One region of the Brevibacillus sp. Leaf182 genome, then DNA from elsewhere that is predicted to be linked to it. Evidence: predicted binding sites of a transcription regulator. Region 1 holds the regulator's gene; the other holds the start of a gene.
The links. Region 1 encodes LexA, which represses DNA repair genes until DNA is damaged. Its sites were predicted from a motif close to CGAACATATGTTCG; they were not measured.

Region 1 (10,826 bases):
TTACTTTTGTCTTTGGAATATAAATGGTTTCTCCTTGCACGTACTTTTGTATTTCTGCAAGTAACGATTCAGGAAGGATTAAATTTGCTTTCACACATTTCATTTCTGCTCGCTCCTTATTCATAAATAGGCAAATAAGGGGCAAAGCCAAGAAAATAGGAAATGAGATACGCAAATGAAGGCGATGATTGGATTAAACGTAAGACCACCTCATGCAAAGTATCGCCTCACTATTTCTAGGCTTTGCATGAGCCGCTGCGGTATGTGGCAAATTGAGAGCATTCGCCATTGGTACACCCCCCTCGAGGTCCATTTAAAAATCGGTGTCCCTTTTCCTTTTCGGAAAGGGAGTATTTGTAATTATATAAGAAAATGACGTTTTTGTATAACGATACTTACAAAAATGTAAGTGGATATGGAATGCTCATTTACAACCTTTTGAAAGTCCAATATAGTAAAGGTATCTAATTTGAAAAGAGGTTTTGATTGTATATGATGAAACTGATAATCGCTAAGTAAAATTCGAATGAATTTTATATGGGAAAAGGTTACATGAAGGGCGTGCCCTTGGTTTATTTTTTATACCTTTTTTCAAGAGCGATTAGAAGGCATTATATCTCATCAAAACAAATTTCACGTTTGTGCATGATATCTATTCTGTTTGGGATAGGTATCTTCATTACAACGATAAATTTGACCATGAGAAGAGAATTCTTCTTGTGGTCTTTTTTATTGGAAAGAAGGGACTGCTGAAAAGAAATGAATGATAACAGACAGCACAAACAACAGAATGGGAGGTTTTTACATGGGTGAATATCGATTGATTAGCGACTACAAGCATATCAAAACATATAAGGAAAGCTTTCATGACCTCGCCAAACAGATCTTTCAGCTCGATTTTAAAGAATGGGATAACAAGGGCTTCTGGAATGACAGCTATGTCTGCTATTCCTATTTGGATGGGGATCAGGTTATTGCTAACGCTTCTGCCAGTAAGATGATCGTGACATCCAATGGGAAGGACTATCAGGCACTTCAGATCGGAACGGTCATGACACATCCAGCTTACCGCAACCAAGGGTTGGCAGCGAAATTGATGAACCATATTCTTGAAACTTGTGAGAAGGAATACGATTTTATCTATTTGTATGCCAATGATACCGTACTCGATTTTTATCCGAAGTTCGGATTTGAGAGAGTACAGGAAAGTAGTTTTCGCTTACTGGCATCTGATTTAAAAGAGAAAGTAGGACAAAAATCAGTCTTGCGCAAGCTAGATGTTGATAACGAGGCTGATTTTATCGTCATGAAGGAAGTTGCTGCTAAACGAATCCCCGTTTCATCGAGGCTGGCCGTCAAGGATAGCGAGCATCTGTTGATGTTTTACTTTCTTCTTGTTTTTCGGGATGCGATCTATTACGTCGAGGAGGAGGATGTGATTGTCTTATTGGAACGAGAAGACGACCAACTGCATGTATTTGATCTTGTAAGTAAAAAGCCAGTTGATATAGAAGCGGTCATTTCCCATTTGGTAACGGCTGAGACAACGATCATTCATTTTCACTTTATGCCGGATAGTGAGAATGAGAAAATCCAATCTTCTTTGATGAAAACGACGGATGATGTCTTATTTGTTCGTCCCTCGTTAAAAATGGAGACAGAACATTTTCGTTTTCCACTTACTTCACACGCATAAAAGGTTTGAAATGACACATCAGGTGAAACAGTAAAATAGAAGGGATGAGGAGACGTCCAGTATGGAAGGATGTGAAGGGAAAAGCATGTGCGGCCGTTTTACTCTCGTAACGAACTTGGAGAAATGGAAGGAACGATTCCAAATCGAAGTCATTCCATTTGATGCAAAGCCACGGTACAATATTGCACCAGGTCAGTTCATTCCAGCGATTATTGCTGATCGTGGCGAACGACGTATGGGTCAGTTGAGATGGGGGTTAGTGCCGTCCTGGGCTGCCGATGAGAAGAGCAGCTACAAAATGATCAATGCGCGTTGCGAGACGTTAAATGAAAAGCCCACATTCAAACAGCTTTTTGCCCGAAAACGATAAATCCTTCCTGCTGACAGCTTTTATGAGTGGATGAACGCCCTCACAGGGAAGCAACCGATACGGATCATGATGAAAACCGGGGAACCATTTGCTTTTGCTGGCCTGTATGATACGTGGATGAATCAAGAGGGAGAAAAAGTACATACCTGCACGATTGTTACGACAAAGGCGAATGAGCTCATCGAAAATATACATGAGCGGATGCCTGTCATTTTAAAGAAAGAGGACGAGGACTTATGGCTTGATCGAGAGAAGTATGATCGGTTGCAGCTCCAGTGGCTGTTTACCCCCTATGATTCCAGCGAGATGATGGTGTATCCGGTATCCACTAAAGTGGGCAGCACGAAAAATGATGATCCTTCCTGCATTTAAGAAGTAGAGATCGGCTCATTGTTTGAAGATGAATCCTTTCGTAGGACCTGAACTCTTTGTCGTAATTCCTGTTCGGTTAACGACTCTAATTGCAACAAAGCCTCGTATGGATCATCACCCGGAATATGAAAGTATCGAGCAAATGCAGGCTCTGTTTTGATGCCAGTTTGCTTCAGAGCTCTGATATGTTGGTTCGCATCCAAGCCTCCTATGTCTAACAATCGTGCTTCGATGTCCATATGACGATAGGCATTTTGCTTTTCGACAGCTACTGGTTGAGCAAACAATTCAAACCAAAAGTCAGCTACGAAAAACGAGATCACGCACGTGGGAGTACTTTTTACATCTAGGTGTGTCACTTCAAATTCGGGTAAGCAGCCAAAAGCTGTACGAACAGCTTGCTCAAACTGTTCCAGATCGTGACTCTCGCAAATAATATCCAAATCGCTTTGCATAACGTCTATGTCTAATGGGATGGTTCCGGCAAGCACTGGACGGAATTCGGATAGTACCTCCATGATGTGGGTCTGTTGTATCGCTTCCCACGCCGCTTTTTGGCGCATCGTTCCTCTACCCAAGTAAGAAAGATCATGCCAATTTCTCATGAGACTACCTCCATTCTACTTTCTTTTGAAATAGTTTAGACAAAAGTGAATAAGTACGCAACGAAATCGGTCATCACTCGTATACCTAGATGAAGGGAGTGTAGTAGATGGAAATATTTTTGTGGGTAGTGGTTGTGTTATTGTTCTTGCTAAGCATTGCAGGAATTTTTTTACCTGTTTTACCTGATACGATATTACTGTGGGCGGGCTTTTTGCTCTATCACTTTTTCATTGCAGATCCGGGAGCGGGATTGCCGGCATCCTTTTGGTGGGGAATGGTCGTTCTCAGTATTCTGCTTTACGGTGCTGACTTACTGACGAACATGTACTTCGTGAAAAGGTACGGAGGGTCCAAATGGTCGTCCATTGCTGCTGCGGTCGGAATTATTCTTGGGATTTTCGTTTTCCCACCGTTTGGTATGCTGATTTTGCCGTTCGTATTCGTCGTTCTCGTAGAATTAATGGTGCAGAAGCAATCGATGGAGCGAGCAGTGAAAGCGGGCGTAGGTTCATTAATCGGATTTTTGGGCAGTGCAGTCGTAAAAGTCATCTTGCAAGTTACGATGATCATCTGGTTTTTTGTCGCCAGATAATATACAGAAAACGAAAAGGACAGCCGAGGCTGTCCTTTTTTACGTGGAAATTAGTGAATGAGTCGATAAACACCAATGACTTTACCGAGAATGGTGACATGCTCCAGAATGATCGGTTCCATCGTGGCATTTTCCGGTTGGAGACGGAAGTGGTTCTTTTCTTTGAAAAATCTTTTGACGGTCGCTTCGTCTTCTTCTGTCATCGCTACGACGATGTCACCATTGTTTGCTACGTGCTGTTGGCGAACGATTACGTAATCTCCATCGAGAATCCCGGCATCAATCATACTGTTCCCGGAGACGCGCAGCATATAAACCTTGTCAGAAGTCACGATATTGTCTGGAAGCGGGAAGTATTCTTCCACATCCTCAATGGCAGTAATCGGTTGTCCAGCGGTTACTTTTCCGATTACTGGCACACGGACGACAGAGTCTTCGAAATTGTCTTGAAAACGATCTTCATCAGATAGCAATTCGATGGCGCGAGGTTTGGTTGGATCTCGACGAATGAGGCCTTTTTTCTCCAAGCGTGCCAAATGCCCATGTACTGTTGAGCTGGAAGCTAGTCCAACAGCCTCTCCGATTTCACGTACAGATGGCGGATATCCTTTATCACGAACTTCCTTTCGTATGAACTCGATGATGGCTTGTTGTCTACTCGATAATTTTGACATAGAAAGACACCCCTGATTTCTCGAACATATTTTCCTATATTATACCATGGGAGCTTGCGTTCGACAAACATAAGTTCGATTATTTGTTGACATGAACATATGTTCTCATTTATCATGAGGTTACAAGTGATCAGAACGTATGTTTGTGAGGAGGCCATTATTATGAATTCATCGACAGTACGTAATCGTTTCGAGAAAAAAGAAGAACGCCGTGTTCGTTTTGGTATCACGAGAGGACAAGCTCTCTTGTTTCTTATTACATTTACTCTCTTTTTTTATTTGTTGACCGAACTAGTGTTTGCTTCTTCGCCAATAGAGGAGCCACAAGGTATAGAAGTAACCGTACAATCTGGAGATAGCCTATGGTCATTAGCTGTTCAATACAATCCAGATCAGCATATGGATGTTCGCGACTATATAATAGAGATTAAAGATGCGAACGGATTAGAGAGCAACAGGATTTATCCAGGTCAGACTCTCATCCTTCCTGATACTCCGTAAGTGTTCGGCTGTCTTGCGGGATCATTCGAATGTGGTATAATGAAGCGGCACTACTACAGAGTGGGAGGAACCAGCAGTGGTATCTGACGCAGAAATTAAACGCATTAACGAATTGGTCAAAAAATCTCGCGAAGAAGGTTTGACCGAAGAGGAAAAGCTCGAACAAAAAGCATTGCGCCAAAAGTACATTGACGCCGTTAAGCTTTCATTGAGAGCAAATTTGGATTCCATCCGTTATGTGGAAGACCTTGAAGAAAATAAGCCAAAACAGTAAGATAACAATTACTGATACGACAGACATCCTCGCTTGACGCTAGGGTGTCTTTTTCTGTGACATACATAACAGCTTTGATAGCCAAGGAGGGAAAGCGATGGCCTGGATAGCTGTGGCGGTTGGAGGAGCAGTTGGCTCTCTTTTGCGCTATCTATTGTCTTTACTCGCAAACCAGCCGGGATGGCCGTGGGGAACCTGGATCGCCAATGTTTGTGGATCGTTGATCATCGGCATCTTGTTCGTGCTAGGGAAAGAACGTGGCATGTTATCTCCGACACTCTATCTTTTATTTGCAACGGGGGTCATGGGAGGATTTACGACGTTCTCTAGCTTCTCCTTGGAAGTGGTCTCTTTTTGGGGAGAAGGCCACTTGTTGCGTGGCACTTTGTACGCACTTCTCAGTTTGGGAGTCGGACTACTTTCTTGTGCGGTTGGAATATGGCTGGCTAGGCAATGGTCCTAATACGTTCAATGACACGATACATGTGAGGGGGAATGATTGTGAGTACACAGCATCGTGATTATGAATTGGAACAAAAAAAGCTGGATGATACCATTTCAGCGATCGACGAAGAAATGGAGCAGCTTCGCAATGATATTCGCGAGGCAACAGATGACTATGTGAAACAGGTCGTTAACTATAATAAGGCAAAGGATTTGCGTTACCTAGAAGATCAAGGGCGAGAGAAGCCTTATTTCGGCAGAGTGGATTTCTTGAAGGATGAAATCTACGAGCTGGATCAGGTCTACATAGGAAAACGGGGAATTGTACGCAGCGATACGTTTGATTCTGTCGTCGTGGATTGGCGTGCGCCTATCGCCAGTCTTTATTATTCCGGTGAGAGCAAAGACGCGTTTTACCGGATGGGACGCGAGATCGTACGTGGTGAAGTTCGATTAAAGCGTAATTTTGCGATCGAAGACGGAAAGATCGTCGGCATCTATGATGGAGCAGTAAAAGAAACAATTAACCGTGAGATGGGGCATCCCGATGAGTTTTTGCAAGAGGGCTTCATCGATGAATTTTTGGCAGCCAATCTGAATCAGGCGAACGATAGCAGGCTAAAAGACATCGTCGCAACGATTCAATCTGAGCAAAATGATATTATCAGGGCGGAAAAAGAACGGCCCATTGTTGTGCAAGGAGTAGCAGGGAGCGGAAAAACGACCATCGCCCTGCACCGACTCTCCTATTTGATTTATAACTACCAGGATTCCATGATGTCCAAAAAGTTCATGGTGTTTGCACCTAACCGGATGTTTCTTACCTATATCTCCGAGGTTTTGCCTGAGCTGGGCGTCGATGACGTTCAACAGTCTACCTTTGTAGATTGGGCAGCGCGTCTTGTGAAGCCTCTGCTGCCAAAAGGATGGAAAATCGTGAGTCCTGATAAGCCCCTTCAATTGTTCTTCGAAGAGGGGCAGGATGAGCGCCAGCAAGAAATGACGCGAAACAGACTTCGCTTCAAAGGATCACTCGCTTGTCGGGAGGCGCTTGAGCAATACATTCGTCATATCGTCGACACAAGAATTCCTTTTAAGAAGCTCAGCTTTTTATACAACAAGACGAAGCAAGTCTTTTCCATTCCGGGTGATTTTATTCGTCAATGCTTTTTGGAGTTATTCGCGAATATGCCGTATCATCGCCGAGTAGAAGCGCTTCGCAAGCATTTGAAACAAGAAATGAACAAGCAATTGTTTGCTCATTTGCGAGAGCGAAAAGTCGATTTGGACAAAGAAGGCTTGTACAAATTCGAGAAAATGCTGGAGCAAATACTGGATACGTACCTGACTTCGTTTCCAAGACTGGAAATCTTCGCGGCTTATCGCGAGTTGATTGCTGACGAGGAATTGCTACGCAAGCTCGTACCTGCTGACATTTCAGACGAAGTTGTGCGTGATGTGACGCAGTCAAGTGCTGCACTGTTTGCAGAGGAGAGATTGGAGCCAGAAGATATCGCGCCATTGCTATATTTGCAGCATATTGTTGAAGGTATGAATAAGGCAGAGCATTTTGATCATACGGTTGTGGATGAGGCACAAGACTTGAGTGCGCTGGAAATAGCCGTCATTGCATTGGCAACCAAGCGAAACTCGTTAACGATTGTGGGAGATATTGCGCAAGGCATTCATAGCTATCGAGGGATTCATGCCTGGGAAGAGTTGACAAAGGGCATTTTTGCACAGATGTTTCCTTCCTATTACACGTTGTCGCAAAGCTATCGTTCGACAATTGAGATCATGCGTTGTGCCAATGAAGTGTTGCGGCAGATTGAATTGCCCGAGACGGTATTGGCAAAACCGGTTTTGCGACATGGCGAAAAACCAATCATGGTCAAGGCTCGTTCACGAGCGCAACTGTGGGAGGACATCTCTTCGCGTGTGGCTGCCTACCAATCGGAAGGCTTCAAAACGATAGCGATCGTAGCGAAAACCATTCAAGCGAGTAAAAAAGCACATAAAGGTCTGCAAGACAAGATAGCTGATCTGACCCTGTTGGGCAGCAAAGATAACCAATTTCCGGGTGGCGTAACTGTCATGCCTGCTTTTCTAACGAAAGGCTTGCAGTTCGATGTGGTCATGTTACTGGATGTGGACGCCTATCAAAGTAACGAATGGGACGCAAAACTGTTGTATGTCGCAATGACACGTCCGGTCCATCGCCTTGTTATGACGCAGGTGGATAACGTTTCTTCGCCGTTGCTGAAAGATTTATCGACAGAGCTGTACACCATGGCTACTGATGAATAAGAAACTAGGTATCAAAGAAAACCCTCTGCCTGTAAAAAAGCAGAGGGTTTATCTGTATCATGCTTAGTGGTCACCTGTGTTACCTTTGGAAGGGTTGGTAATAACAAAACCTTCTTGTGGCAAGAAGAGGTAATCAATGATGACGCCATCGAGCAATGGCTCATCCTTTTTCACGATCACATCGATCTCTTTATCTGTCGAGATCACAACATCTTCTTCTGTTGGCTTGTCCAGAGCGAGTCCGTAGTGTGCGTGATCACCGTGAGCGTGAGTAATATAAAGGCGCAGTTTCAACTCTTTGTCTTCTTCTGCCTCGATGATTGGAGTCAATTGCTTGGCAGCGTTACGAGTGATTTTTAGTTTCACAGGTCAAATCCCCTAACTGTATGTAAGTTACCCCTCCATCTTAGCAAGAGGGAAATCAGGATGCAATGTTGAAAGTGTTACGATATGTCTAGAGAATGACAACAGGGTGGAAGGAGAGTCATCTATGAAAATCGATTTGCGCAGTGATACCGTTACGAAACCAACCGAGGAGATGCTTCGAGCAATGGCAGAAGCGGAGGTTGGTGATGATGTTTATAGAGAGGACCCAACTGTCAATCGTTTGGAAGCGATCGCGGCTGAAATACTCGGAAAGGAAGCTGCCCTGTTCGTAACAAGTGGTACGCAAGGCAATCAGGTCGCTGTTTTGACGCATTGTGTCAACGGAGATGAGGTCATTGCTGAAGCGGATTCGCACATTTTTTACTATGAAGGCGGTGCTATGTCGGCATTGGCTGGTGTGCAAACACGGACGCTGGTTGGAGAACGTGGTGCTTTGCGTGCAGAAGATGTGGAGAGGGCGATTCGGGGCAACAATATCCATTTTCCTCGCACAAAATTGATCTGTCTCGAAAATACGCATAATCGCGCTGGCGGGGCGGTAATCTCTGTTGCGCAAATGAAGAGTGTCTATGATATCGCCAAAAAACACGGTATTCCTGTTCATTTGGACGGTGCTCGTCTCTTCAATGCGGCTGTTGCCCAAGGGGTTGCAGTCAGTGAGCTAAGCGCTTTTGCCGATACCGTTCAGATTTGCATGTCCAAAGGGCTAAGTGCTCCAGTTGGTTCCATTTTGGCTGGAGATCGTGCATTTATCGAAGAAGCGAGATGGTGGAGAAAAAAATTAGGAGGCGGGCTACGTCAGGCTGGGTATTTGGCAGCACCAGGCATCATCGCTCTGACACAGATGACCGAACGATTGGCAGAAGACCATGAACGGGCACAGCAATTGGCAAAAGGCTTGCGCCAGCTATCGCTTCAGGTCGAGCAAGTCGAGACGAATATCGTGCTGGTGAATACAGACTCGATTGGACAAACAGCTATCGCTTTCTTGGAACGTTTGGAGGAAAAAGGAGTGCTCGCTGTTGATTTTGACGAGTATGTCGTTCGTTTTACGACGCATCGACACATTAGCGAGCAACATATCGAGACCGTTGTTGCAGCAGTAGAGGCATTATTGGAAACGGTGTAATCGTTTCAACCAATTGTAGCCAGTCGAAGGGGAGACTGGCTTTTTTCTTTGCTTCAATAACAAATTCTAAATAATTAGACAATTTGTACAAAATAAGAGTCTTTACGCGATCTGTTTTTCGCCATACCGTCTGATTTGTTTCGTCCGCACTTACGTTATCATGGTAGTGTGATAAAGCACTAGCGTTTACTGGTGTGTGGAATCGAATGGAATCAAGGGGGATGGTCTCGATGAGAAAGAGGATGAGCTTCATTTTGAGCTGCTTCTTGCTGCTTCAAGTTTTAGCGGGATGTAGTTCAAGTGAAACGGCGGTAACGAACAAACCGAATGATCAGGCATCTCAACCAACGCAGCCAACGGGAAAAGAGATGGTGTTGAATTGGAACGCAGACGGTGGCGAGCCTCCGACAGCAGATCCCGGACTTGCTTCCGATGGCACTTCCTTTGATGTCATTACTGCCTGTTTTGAAGGGTTGACTCGCTATGGACCGGATGGGAAAATAGCCAACGCCATTGCCGACAGTTATACAGTATCCGAGGATTTGACGACGTACACGTTCAAATTGAAAAGGAATGCGCTATGGAGTAACGGAGATTCGGTAACCGCCCATGATTTTGAGTTCGCCTGGAAACGAAATCTCGATCCAAAGACAGCATCCGAATATGCCTACATGCTTTATTTCATTAAAGGCGCTGAGGAATTCAACACAGGGAAAGGATCGCAGGAAGGTGTAGGGGTCAAAGCGCTTGACGATTTTACTCTAGAGGTCAAGCTCAATTCACCAGCTCCGTTTTTTTACGAGCTAACGGCTTTTCCGACATTGTTTCCTTTACATAAAAAGACCCTGGAGGCACATCCGGACTGGGCAGCGTCTCCAGACAACTACGTGGGCAACGGCCCATTCAAAATGGAGCTATGGGAGCATAAAAACAAAATAGTTCTTGTGAAAAACGAGAAGTATCATGACAAAGATGCTGTGAAGCTCGACAAAATCGTCTGGAGCATGATTACCGATACCAACACCGCTCAAGCGTTGTTTGATTCTGGTGATTTGGATTGGGGAGGGCATCCTAGCTACGTGTTGCCCGTCGATGTGATCCCTGCATTGCAGGATGAAGGAAAAATCGTAATGGCGCCGTATCCGAATACAGTTGCCGTCACCTTTAATACAATCATGCCCCCCTTTACGAATAAAAAGATTCGGCAAGCCTTCTCGTATTCGATTCAACGGCAGCCTCTCGTAGACGGAATCGTGCAGACAGGGGTACCTGCGGCGTTTGCATGGGTTCCGCCCTCTATGCAGCTCAGCGGAAATGACTATTTTCAAGAGGATGTAGACAAAGCCAAACAGTTATTGGGTGAAGGGTTGAAGGAGTTGGGGCTTTCAACGATGCCTGAAGTGACATACACGTATGGTTCAGGTGACGATCGTCAGAAAAAGCTGGCGGAAGCTCTTCAGGATCAATGGAAAAG
Region 2 (10,826 bases), on a different contig from region 1:
GAAAAGCTTGTCTTTGATGCGCTGCAGCTTCCACGTGTATTCCTTATAAGGTGTATGCTGATTGGGGTCATCCGATTGTATGGGTTGCCCAATAACCCCAGTATAAGCAAAAACCCGGGCCACTCCAATAGCCCCAATCGAATCCAACTTGTCGGCATCAAACAGGATCTTTTCTTCCAGGGTATGTGGGGGTCGTTCTTTGCGAAAACGATGGGCGAGTATCGCAGACTGAACACGTGAGATGAATGCTTCCGTCATACTGCGTTCGGCGAGCCATTCCCCTGCTAGTCTTGCACTGATTTCGGCATGGCACTCGCCTGTTTGCCGTTCTTCTGCTCTCCCGATGTCATGCAGCAATGCAGCGAGGCGCAGCACTTCCATATCTGCCCCTTCCTCGCGGCCAATTCGCTCACACATCGCCATGACACGCAAATTATGCTGCCAATCGTGAGCAGGATCTTGTCCATCAAAGCACTTCTGTGCTTCTCCCACCAGATCAGCAGGTAGTGCGGCAAGAGAAGCCTTCACGTAATCCATCTTTTCCTCCCCCTTTGCGTCCACCTAGCAAAGACGCCCCCCTGAATCAGGGAGGCTGTCTCTCGATTACTTCGAAACGAATTGCTCTAGCTTGGCATTCGTCCGTTCTCTATCACGTTCCAAAATCGGCTTCAAATAGATACCCGTATAAGAGCCTTCCATTTTCGCCACTTCTTCCGGTGTACCCGTTCCGACAATTTCTCCGCCACGGGTACCACCCTCAGGCCCCAAATCTACGATGTAATCAACCGTTTTGATCACATCGAGATTGTGCTCGATGACCAGCACTGTATCGCCGTTTTCTACCAATCGTTGCAGCACCTTCAGCAAACGATCGATATCATCCGTATGCAGACCGGTTGTCGGCTCATCCAAAATGTACAAGGTACGTCCTGTGCTGCGTCGATACAGCTCGGAGGCAAGCTTGACGCGTTGTGCTTCCCCGCCAGATAGCGTGGTAGCAGGCTGTCCAAGCTTCATATATCCCAGTCCTACGTCTACGATGGTCTGCAGCTTGCGCTCAATCTTCGGCAAATTGCGGAAAAACTCTACCCCATCCTCGATCGTCATTTCCAAGACATCAGCAATGCTCTTGCCTTTGTATTTCACATCGAGCGTCTCGCGGTTGTAGCGCTTGCCGTGGCAAACTTCGCAAGGCACATACACATCCGGCAAGAAGTGCATCTCGATTTTAATAATCCCGTCACCGCTGCACGCTTCACAACGGCCGCCCTTGACGTTAAAGCTGAAGCGACCTTTTTTATAACCGCGCACTTTGGCTTCGTTGGTGGAAGCAAACAGGTCGCGAATATCGTCAAAGACACCTGTATATGTCGCCGGATTGGAACGTGGTGTACGTCCAATTGGAGATTGGTCGATGTCGATTACCTTGTCCAAATGCTCCAGTCCCAGGATGCGGCGATGCTCCCCTGGCTTCACCTTTGCTTTATTCAAATCGCGAGCCAGTGTCTTTTGCAAAATTTCATTGATCAGTGTACTTTTTCCTGAGCCAGATACACCTGTTACGGCAACAAAAACGCCTAAAGGAAGCTTCGCAGTAACGTTTTTCAGGTTGTTTTCCTTCGCGCCCTCAATCTTGATCCATTTGTCCGAAGGCTTGCGACGCTCCATCGGAACAGGGATGAATTTGCGCCCGCTCAAATAAGCTCCCGTCAAGGAGTTAGGGTCCTTCATGACTTCTTCCGGAGTTCCTGCCGCTACGATTTGACCGCCATGTATGCCAGCTCCCGGTCCAATATCGATAATATAATCGCAGGCCATCATCGTATCCTCGTCATGCTCGACGACGATCAATGTATTCCCCAGCTTGGTCATATGTTCCAACGTCTTGATCAGACGCGCGTTATCCCGCTGATGCAGTCCGATACTCGGCTCATCCAAAATGTAAAGAACGCCCATCAGACTAGAACCGATCTGCGTAGCCAGTCGAATCCGCTGCGCTTCTCCCCCGGACAGTGTCCCCGCCGCACGGCTCAGCGTCAAGTAATCCAGTCCGACATCAATCAAGAAGTTCAGTCGCGCCTTGATTTCTTTTACGATCAGGTTCGCAATCTTCGTTTCCCGCTCTGTTAGTTCCAGCCCATCGACAAACTGATGCGCATCGAGAATCGACAGCGTAGTCAGCTCAGAAATGCTGCGCTCCCCGACCTTTACCGCCAAGCTCTCCTGACGCAAACGTTGACCTTTGCAGACAGGACAAGCTTTTTGGCTCATAAATCCTTCGATCTGCTCGCGGATGTAATCCGAGCTCGTCTCCAGATGACGTCGTTGCAGGTTGATGACGACACCCTCGAACGGTACGACCGCCTCGCGCACTTGCCCAAACTCATTCTCATAGCGGAAGTGAATTTTTTCGCCCTCACTGCCGTACATCAGGATTTGTCGATGCGCTGCCGTAAGCTCCTCATATGGCACATCCATCCGAATGTTAAAGTGGCGGCAAGCTGATTCCAACAATTGTTGATAGTACGTCGAAGTCTTCGGCTCCCATGCGCCAATCGCCCCGTCATCGAGCGTCTTCGTCGCGTCGGGAACGACCATATCCGGGTCTACCTCTAGCTTGACACCCAGTCCATCACACTCTGAGCAAGCACCAAATGGGCTATTAAAGGAGAAAATCCGCGGCTCCAGGTCTCCAATGGAGAATCCGCATACCGGACAAGCATGCTTTTCACTGAACAGCAGCTCCTCTTGCTCCATCACATCGACGATGACCTTGCCATCTGCTAAACGAAGTGCCGTTTCCAAGGAGTCTGCGAGACGCGCCTGTACATCCGGCTTCACGACGACCCGGTCCACAACAACTTCGATGTTATGCTTCTTGTTCTTTTCCAGCTTGATGTCTTCGGACAGATCGGTAATTTCGCCATTGACCCGCACGCGGACGAAGCCTTGCTTGCGGATGTCCTCGAGCAGCTTGACGTGCTCTCCCTTGCGTCCTTGCACCATGGGAGCTAGAATCTGCATTTTCGTGCGCTCAGGATACTCCAATAGGCGATCGACCATTTGTTCAATGGTCTGGGATTGGATCTCGATGCCATGCTCCGGGCAAACCGCTCTACCGACACGCGCATACAAAAGGCGCAAATAGTCGTAGATTTCCGTAACCGTACCTACCGTGGAGCGAGGGTTGCGGCTCGTCGTTTTCTGGTCAATCGAGATCGCAGGGGATAGTCCCTCAATCGAATCCACGTCCGGCTTGTCCATTTGCCCGAGAAATTGACGGGCGTATGCAGACAGAGACTCGACATAGCGTCGTTGTCCCTCTGCGTAAATCGTGTCAAAAGCAAGCGAGGATTTACCCGAGCCAGACAAACCCGTCAGAACGACGAATTTGTCCCTCGGAATGACTACATCAACATTTTTCAGGTTGTGGGCACGTGCACCCTTTACGACAATATGTTCTAATGGCATGAAAAAAACCTCTCCTTAGAGTTCCGCCTTCAGCTCAAGAATCAAATCACGCAATTCGGCCGCACGCTCGAACATGAGGTTGCGGGCCGCTTCCTTCATTTCTTCTTCCATACGTTCTATAACAGCCACGCGATCCTTCTTCGGCATTTTCTTGAAGTCTGCATGTGGCAAGTAATCCGCTTTTTCCTCCGCTACCTTGGTCGCCTCGATCACTTCGCGGACGGACTTTTTCACGGTTTGCGGCGTGATGCCGTGCTCTTCATTGTAAGCCATCTGAATGGAACGACGACGCTCCGTCTCCCGGATCGCAGAGGTCATCGAATCTGTCATTTTATCCGCGTACATGATAACGCGTCCTTCTGCGTTCCGCGCTGCCCGACCAATCGTCTGAATCAGCGAGCGCTCATTACGCAGGAAGCCTTCCTTGTCTGCATCCAATATCGCTACGAGTGATACTTCCGGCAAGTCCAAGCCTTCCCGCAAGAGGTTGATCCCGACCAGCACGTCAAACTCACCCAAACGTAACGAACGTAAAATTTGCATCCGCTCAATCGTTTTAATATCGGAGTGAAGATAGCGAACCTTGATTCCGATTTCTTTCAGATAGTCGGTCAAATCCTCAGACATTTTCTTCGTCAGAGTCGTGACGAGAACCCGCTCATTTTTTGCAATCGTAGCTTGAATTTCGCCAATCAAATCGTCAATCTGTCCCTTGATCGGACGTACCGTTACCGTCGGGTCAATCAAGCCTGTCGGACGAATCACCTGCTGCACCATTTCCGGGCTGTGCTCCAGCTCATAAGGTCCAGGTGTAGCTGAAATGTAGATCGCTTGTTTTATCTTTCCTTCAAACTCTTCGAACTTGAGTGGGCGGTTATCGCGTGCAGAAGGCAGACGGAATCCGTGATCGACCAGTACATCCTTCCGTGCGCGGTCACCATTATACATCCCCCGAACCTGCGGCAAGGTCATATGCGACTCATCCATCATGACGATAAAATCCTCTGGGAAGTAATCCAGCAAGGTATATGGAGCATGACCGGCAGGCAGTCCTGTCAGATGGCGCGAGTAGTTCTCAATACCGGAGCAAAAGCCCATCTCCATCATCATCTCAATATCGTACCGTGTGCGTTGCTCCAGTCGCTGTGCTTCCAGCAACTTGCCCGCATCACGGAATTCTTTCAGTCTTTCTTCCAGCTCGGCCTCAATGCTTTGGACAGCCAGCTTCATTTTCTCCTCACGCGTCACATAGTGAGATTTAGGGAAGATGGCAATGTGATCACGCTGTCCCAAAATCTCGCCGGTCAGTACGTCAATCGAAGTAATCCGTTCAATTTCATCTCCAAAAAACTCAACGCGAATCGCCTGCTCACTCTCCGAGGCAGGGAAAATCTCCACGACGTCACCCCGCACACGGAAGGTACCGCGCGTGAAGTTGATGTCGTTGCGTGTGTACTGGATATCGACCAGACGATGCAAAATCTCGTCCCGTCCTGTTTCCATGCCAACACGTAAAGACAAGAGCAGCTCCCGATACTCCTCGGGCGAACCCAATCCGTAAATGCAGGAGACGGAGGCAACGATGATCACATCTCGGCGTTCAAACAACGCACTGGTAGCGGAGTGACGGAGCTTGTCGATCTCGTCGTTAATGCTCGAGTCTTTTTCAATAAACGTATCCGATTGGGGAATGTATGCTTCGGGTTGATAGTAATCGTAGTAGCTGACGAAGTATTCCACCGCGTTGTTCGGGAAAAACTCCTTAAACTCTGCACAAAGCTGCGCGGCCAGAGTTTTGTTGTGTGCCATCACGAGTGTTGGCCTGTTCACCTGAGCAATTACCTGGGCAGCCGTAAAAGTCTTTCCCGTTCCCGTCGCACCCAGCAATGTCTGGTGTCGCTTGCCAGCCTGTAACCCTGCCACCAGCTCGGCAATGGCGGTCGGCTGGTCACCGGATGGTTGAAACTCCGATACCAATTCAAAACGCTCCATTCCCTCGTTCATCTCCTCATAGCATGACTGTTTCTACTTCCATTATAACACAATTTCGGCTAGTTTAAGCCCAAAATTCGAACAAACGTTTGTCTTCATCTTTCCGCCGATTTTTCCGATATAAGATGAAGGAAGTACAAACATGCGCAGATAGACTCGCCACCTTCAGGGAGGATTGACATGTCAGATACCGGAACAACCGTTAAAAATAACCCTTATATACAACCGCACATGAGCTATAAAGGCAAAAAAGAATTCACCACCGAGCTCGACCAAAATGCCTTTATGAAGCTCATGCTGGAGCAATTAAAGCATCAAGACCCTATGTCCCCAATGGACAACTCTCAGTTCATCCAGCAAACAAGTATGCTAACCATGGTAGAAAAAATCACAAAAATGACCACGCTGATGGAACAATCGAACAACAGCATGGTCACTTTGGAAAAGTATGAAAAGCTGGTAGGTCGTACAGCCTCGTATTCCCTTACTACAAAAGACGAGATGACGGGAGAAACTAAGACGGAGAAGAAAGAAGGCGTACTTGATGCCGTCTACATGGATCAAGGCAAAATCTACTTCCGTGTCGCAGGCGAATCGACACCGATTCCACTGGCAGACGTCTCCGGACTTGAATCGCAAGGTCTGGCTGGCAATACGCTCGATAATAGCGTGAAGTACATGGAAATGATCGGTCGAGAGATTTCCTATAAAGTAACCAAGGAAGTAGACCGGGATGGCAATCCAGCTACCATACACGACGTTTCCAAGGTAGATGAAATCTTGAATGGCGTCATCACTGGCTTTACTACCAAAAACGGCACCGCACAATTCCAACTGGATAATGGATCAACTGTAAAAGCCGAAGAAATTGTAGGCATGACGGTAAAACCTGAAAACAGAACAATGGGCAACTCCCTTGCCTACGCGCAAATGATCGGCTACAACATCACGTACAACCAGTCTCAAACAAATCCAGACGGCACCACTACCAATACGCCTCTTACCGGAGTGGTCAAAGCTGTCAGCATGAAAAACGGAGTAGTCGAATTCGTCCTCCAGGATGATAAAAAAGTTGGTCTCAATCAAATCACAGGCTTCGAAGCAACTGCCTAGAAGCATAGTTAAAAGCCGCAACTCTCCCAAATCGGAGAAGGCGGCTTTTTCTCATACAGAGCTCTATTCGTTTACGATCACTTTTCCGGTTATCGCATCCACATAAAACGTATCATCTACTTTAAATTCTCCCCCACAGAAGCAATGCGAGCGAGTTTGGCGAAACGAAAGGTCATAGCCGAGCGTCCAGGTAATCGTGTCTTTCTCGTAATCTGGCTTGTGGATGTAGGTCAGCTCAAGTGGAAAGGTTTGCAGTAAACGGGTCATGGCCACTTGTTCTTTAAGCGCTTGGGAACGGGCCGGGTATTTGACACTGGCCGGTTTGTTTATGCTCACCTGCTCCCATGTACCCGTCCATGAATCGATTCGAATCGTATACATCCCCTGTTCCACACTCTGATTGATCCCATAAACCGGAATGCCGTTCACAAGCGGATCAGCTACGATCGAGGTGTACCTTTCATCTCCATCCTCTGTTACTAGTATCTGATTGCTTCCAGACGGAGTTAGTCTTTTCAAAAGCTTATCCGCTTCCATCCGATCACGCTTCTTATCCGTTTTCACGTTTGACCATTGCGGATTGTTCTCCTTTGTGGAAAATTCGAGCAGTTGACCTGTCTTTGCATCCGTCACGAGGAGATGATGCTGCTCGCCGTTACTGCTTCCCTCAGGAAAGGTAGCCAATCGAGATATCTTGTCAGCATCGGGAATCCCCTCACCAAAATTTCCCCATATGAAATAACGACGGGCTGGACCATCGTCGTAACTCGCCTCGTAGACGGACAGCGGCAGCTTTTCTGTTTCAACGCTAAACAACAAGCGTAACAAATCTCGCGCTTGCGTCTCGGTTTGCGCTACCCACTTCTCACCTGTTCCAGTCACATTGATGGTCTGGGACGGCGGGGTTGTCGCTCGGCTATTCTTTGTTACCAATTGTTTGCCACTAAAGGCATCCAATGCACTACCTGTATGTTGTTGCGTTATGATTCCATTTTTCAGGACATAAGCGAGCTTTGCATCTACCTGATCACTTTGATTATGAATGGGCAATAAATAAACAAGTTCCAATGGACGGCTTTCTTGCCACTTTCGTACTGCTTGTTCGGGGGAGATGATTCGCTGTGGAGATGGGAGTGAAGAGGGACTTATTTTTTCATATAATCTGCCATCAAACGTAGAAAACCAAACGATTCTCCCCGATGCATCAAAACTGACGAGACAATCATAATCGTCATCGAGTACCACATTATTCAGAACTCGCACCAGTCGAACCGTCAATAAGTCCTTATTTTTATAAACCTCCCTCGCTTGATAGGTGTTGCCTGTACCCATTCCCTGCAAACCAGCAACAAAAGCCAACGCACGTGTTTTGGCTTGCTGCTCAGTCGGGTAGGCAGGCTTTGTTGCTGCTTTCGGGGTAAGATTCAGTCTGAGCAGCTCCCCTGTCTGTCCGTCAAAAATCGCATTATCCATGGACGATTCGGCCTCAGCAGCAGATTGTGCAAACGTGACCACCACCCCGCTAACACCGGGTCCATCCACATCGCCACCGTAAACGACATAGCGCGAAGATAGTTCCGGTAAAAGCTTGACTAGCTTTTGGACACCTTTCGTCACATGCATCGGCACAGCCACAACCGCTTGAGCCTGCGCTACGCTCACAGGACTCGTTGCACCTGCTCCTGATAAGGGTGCGGCAAAAACCGTGGCGGCAGCTAATGTACCCAACAAAAACCACGAGACCGTTCTTTTCACTTTGAACACCGAACCCACTCCCTCTTTTTTCCTCCTACATAGAGACGTGACAGCCACCAGTAAGTTTCCGAATGGACAAGCTTTTCTCGAAAAAAAGAAGGCATGCACGTTTGACTGCATACCTTCTCCCCAACTATCCTTATGCTCCTACATTCAGCTTCTCCAGCTTTTGCTTGATTAGCTCGACTACACTGGCGCGTTTCAAATCAACAAATGCACGGGTATTTGCATCCGGAACCACAATGATCCCCAGTTGGTGATGATTGCCCGCATAGACCGCACACTGTACGAACTTCAGCTCGCCTTCACGGGTGAGTACTTCCATTTTGCAAAAGGCAGGATTGGCTTGTAGTGCTGGATATAAATCTTCTTTTTCCCGCACAGAAATGCCATTTACTTTCACGATAATCTCACCGGGCGTGATACCGATCTCCTCTGCTCTCGTCCCCGGAATGACACCCATTACTTTTACACCACGCGAAGACTGGATGAAATAAGGCGAACGCTTTCTTTCTTGATACTGACTCCAGAAAAACAGTGCCTCATGACCGAATAGTGCAAAGATCGCGGCCAGCAAGATCAACGGATGAAACCATACTACCAGAGCGCACAAACCCAACAAAATGAGCGCATACAGCGTCAAATTTTTCGCAACCTGTTTTGCTTTTCTATACGGAGTCATCGTTTGCGTCATATCAGAGAATCCTGTCACTGTCGGCAGAAGCATCAGTCCGAATGAAGCGGCTTCTGGCGAAAAGAACGGCCACCCTGGATACAACGCACCGCTGATAGCACCTGGCTCCATCTGTACGAATAGCACGGCTGGCGTCAGCCAAAAAGAATGAAGCAAATAGGCACCCACGATCCGACCGCGTTGCCCTTCTACGAACAGCGGTGAAGCATCTCGCCCGCCATTCCAGCGTACGAGCATCGCTTCAATCAGATGCATGATCGCAACTAGCGCAAGCAAAGGCAAAGGTTTCGCCTGACGAATCATTTCCCAGACATAGCTCAATCCAGGAACATCCGTGACCGGTGGAATGACCTGTGTGATCGCGTGTAAAATCGCCAAAATTCCCGCAGCATATGCGAAACAGAGAAACCGTAAACGAATCAACGCCAAGATGAGCGCCAATCCCCATAGTATCCACAAATCCTGTGCTTGCACGACCACGCCGAGTCCTGCACTAAGAAGAGAAATAAACAAGCCTCCCACCAAGCCCATCCCTACAGTACGTATCGTCGAGAGCAAGGGGGACTGAATGCGCGCAGAAAAAAGCTGTCTTTCCAGGTTCATCTGTCTGCGATAATGCAAATAAATAAAAACTAGAAAGAGATAGAAGACAGGATTGATAAAAAATGCGGCAAAGCCATATGCAATGGTAAGCATATCCGCCTGTATCGCCAATTGCCTCACCTCATCTAAAAGAAAGAAAAACCACGGCATTTGATTTGCCGTGGTTATCATTTCTACGGAAAGCAGGGAATTACCTGCTTCCATTTTCTTGATTATTCATTACTTGCCCGTGACTACATCCAGAGCTTTTTGCAATTGCAGGTCATTCTCTGGCTTCGTCATCGTTTTACGGAGACTTTCTTCCAGTGAAGAGCGTGTCTTCGCGTCTACTTTACCAGTTACCTCAAGCTTGTTGGAGGTTTGGAACTGCTTGATTGCGTCTTCTGTCTTTTCATCAAAATAGCCATCTTCTCGTCCTGGGGAAAGATTCAAGCCCTTCAGGATGAGTTGCAGGTTTTTCACGTCAGTGCCAGCCATATCGCGCTGCAATACTTTATCTGCCGGTAGCAGAGTTGCGTTGAAATAGTCTGGTTGCTTGACTGCAAAGTCTGGCGTAATGCCTTTTTTATGGACCCATTCACCCTTCGGTGTGACCCACTTGGCAATCGTCAGCTTCAATTGGCTCTTGTCGTTCATTTCCATTGTACTCTGAACGGTTCCTTTACCAAAGGTCTTCTCACCGACAAGCTTGTAATTGCCGCTATCCCGCAGGGCACCCGCTAGAATCTCCGAGGCACTAGCGCTTCCGCCATTAATCAGTACCGAGATTGGGTAAGGCTTAGCAGCTTCTGTAGTCGAGAAATACTCTTCTTTTTGCTGTCCGCCATTTCCATACTCGATTTGCACGATCTTGCCTTTATTCGGTACGAGGATTTCTCCGATTTCTTTCACAGCTAACAAATACCCGCCCGGATTGCCTCGAACGTCAATGACCAAACCGCCAATCCCCTTCTGCTCGAGAGCAGCTAGCTGATCTTTGAAGTGCTTAGCTGTTTCTGTAGAGAATTGGGTAATGTTGATCACGCCTACTTTAACACCGTTCTTTTCAAGTATCTGACTGTTTACCGTCTCAATCGGAATATCGTCCCGTACACACACGATGGTAAGAGGCTCTGGCACTCCGGCCCTCACTACTTTGAGAACTGCCTTTGTACCTTTAGGCCCGCGAATCTTCGTTACTGCCTGATGCAGGTCCAAT

Region 2: a site for LexA is predicted at 5,542-5,555, ahead of uvrB (excinuclease ABC subunit UvrB). Genes of this name have one in related genera too.

Annotation. Positions count from the first base shown of each region.
Region 1 covers NZ_LMPN02000037.1:575,659-586,484, reverse strand. The annotation lists gene ASG16_RS29625 (CD3324 family protein) at 1-103, opposite strand, end outside; gene ASG16_RS29620 (GNAT family N-acetyltransferase) at 806-1,696, shown strand; partial or broken gene ASG16_RS29615 (SOS response-associated peptidase) at 1,782-2,438, shown strand; gene ASG16_RS29610 (DUF4269 domain-containing protein) at 2,435-3,043, opposite strand; gene ASG16_RS29605 (DUF456 domain-containing protein) at 3,151-3,636, shown strand; gene lexA (transcriptional repressor LexA) at 3,687-4,310, opposite strand; gene yneA (cell division suppressor protein YneA) at 4,473-4,811, shown strand; gene ASG16_RS29590 (DUF896 domain-containing protein) at 4,888-5,085, shown strand; gene crcB (fluoride efflux transporter CrcB) at 5,183-5,548, shown strand; gene ASG16_RS29580 (HelD family protein) at 5,587-7,836, shown strand; gene ASG16_RS29575 (HesB/IscA family protein) at 7,900-8,202, opposite strand; gene ltaE (low-specificity L-threonine aldolase) at 8,327-9,352, shown strand; gene ASG16_RS29565 (peptide ABC transporter substrate-binding protein) at 9,583-10,826, shown strand, end outside.
Region 2 covers NZ_LMPN02000015.1:9,870-20,695, forward strand. The annotation lists gene ASG16_RS03025 (HD domain-containing protein) at 1-537, opposite strand, end outside; gene uvrA (excinuclease ABC subunit UvrA) at 604-3,471, opposite strand; gene uvrB (excinuclease ABC subunit UvrB) at 3,487-5,463, opposite strand; gene ASG16_RS03040 (flagellar hook assembly protein FlgD) at 5,644-6,576, shown strand; gene ASG16_RS03045 (hypothetical protein) at 6,640-8,349, opposite strand; gene ASG16_RS03050 (PDZ domain-containing protein) at 8,471-9,832, opposite strand; gene ASG16_RS03055 (S41 family peptidase) at 9,848-10,826, opposite strand, start outside.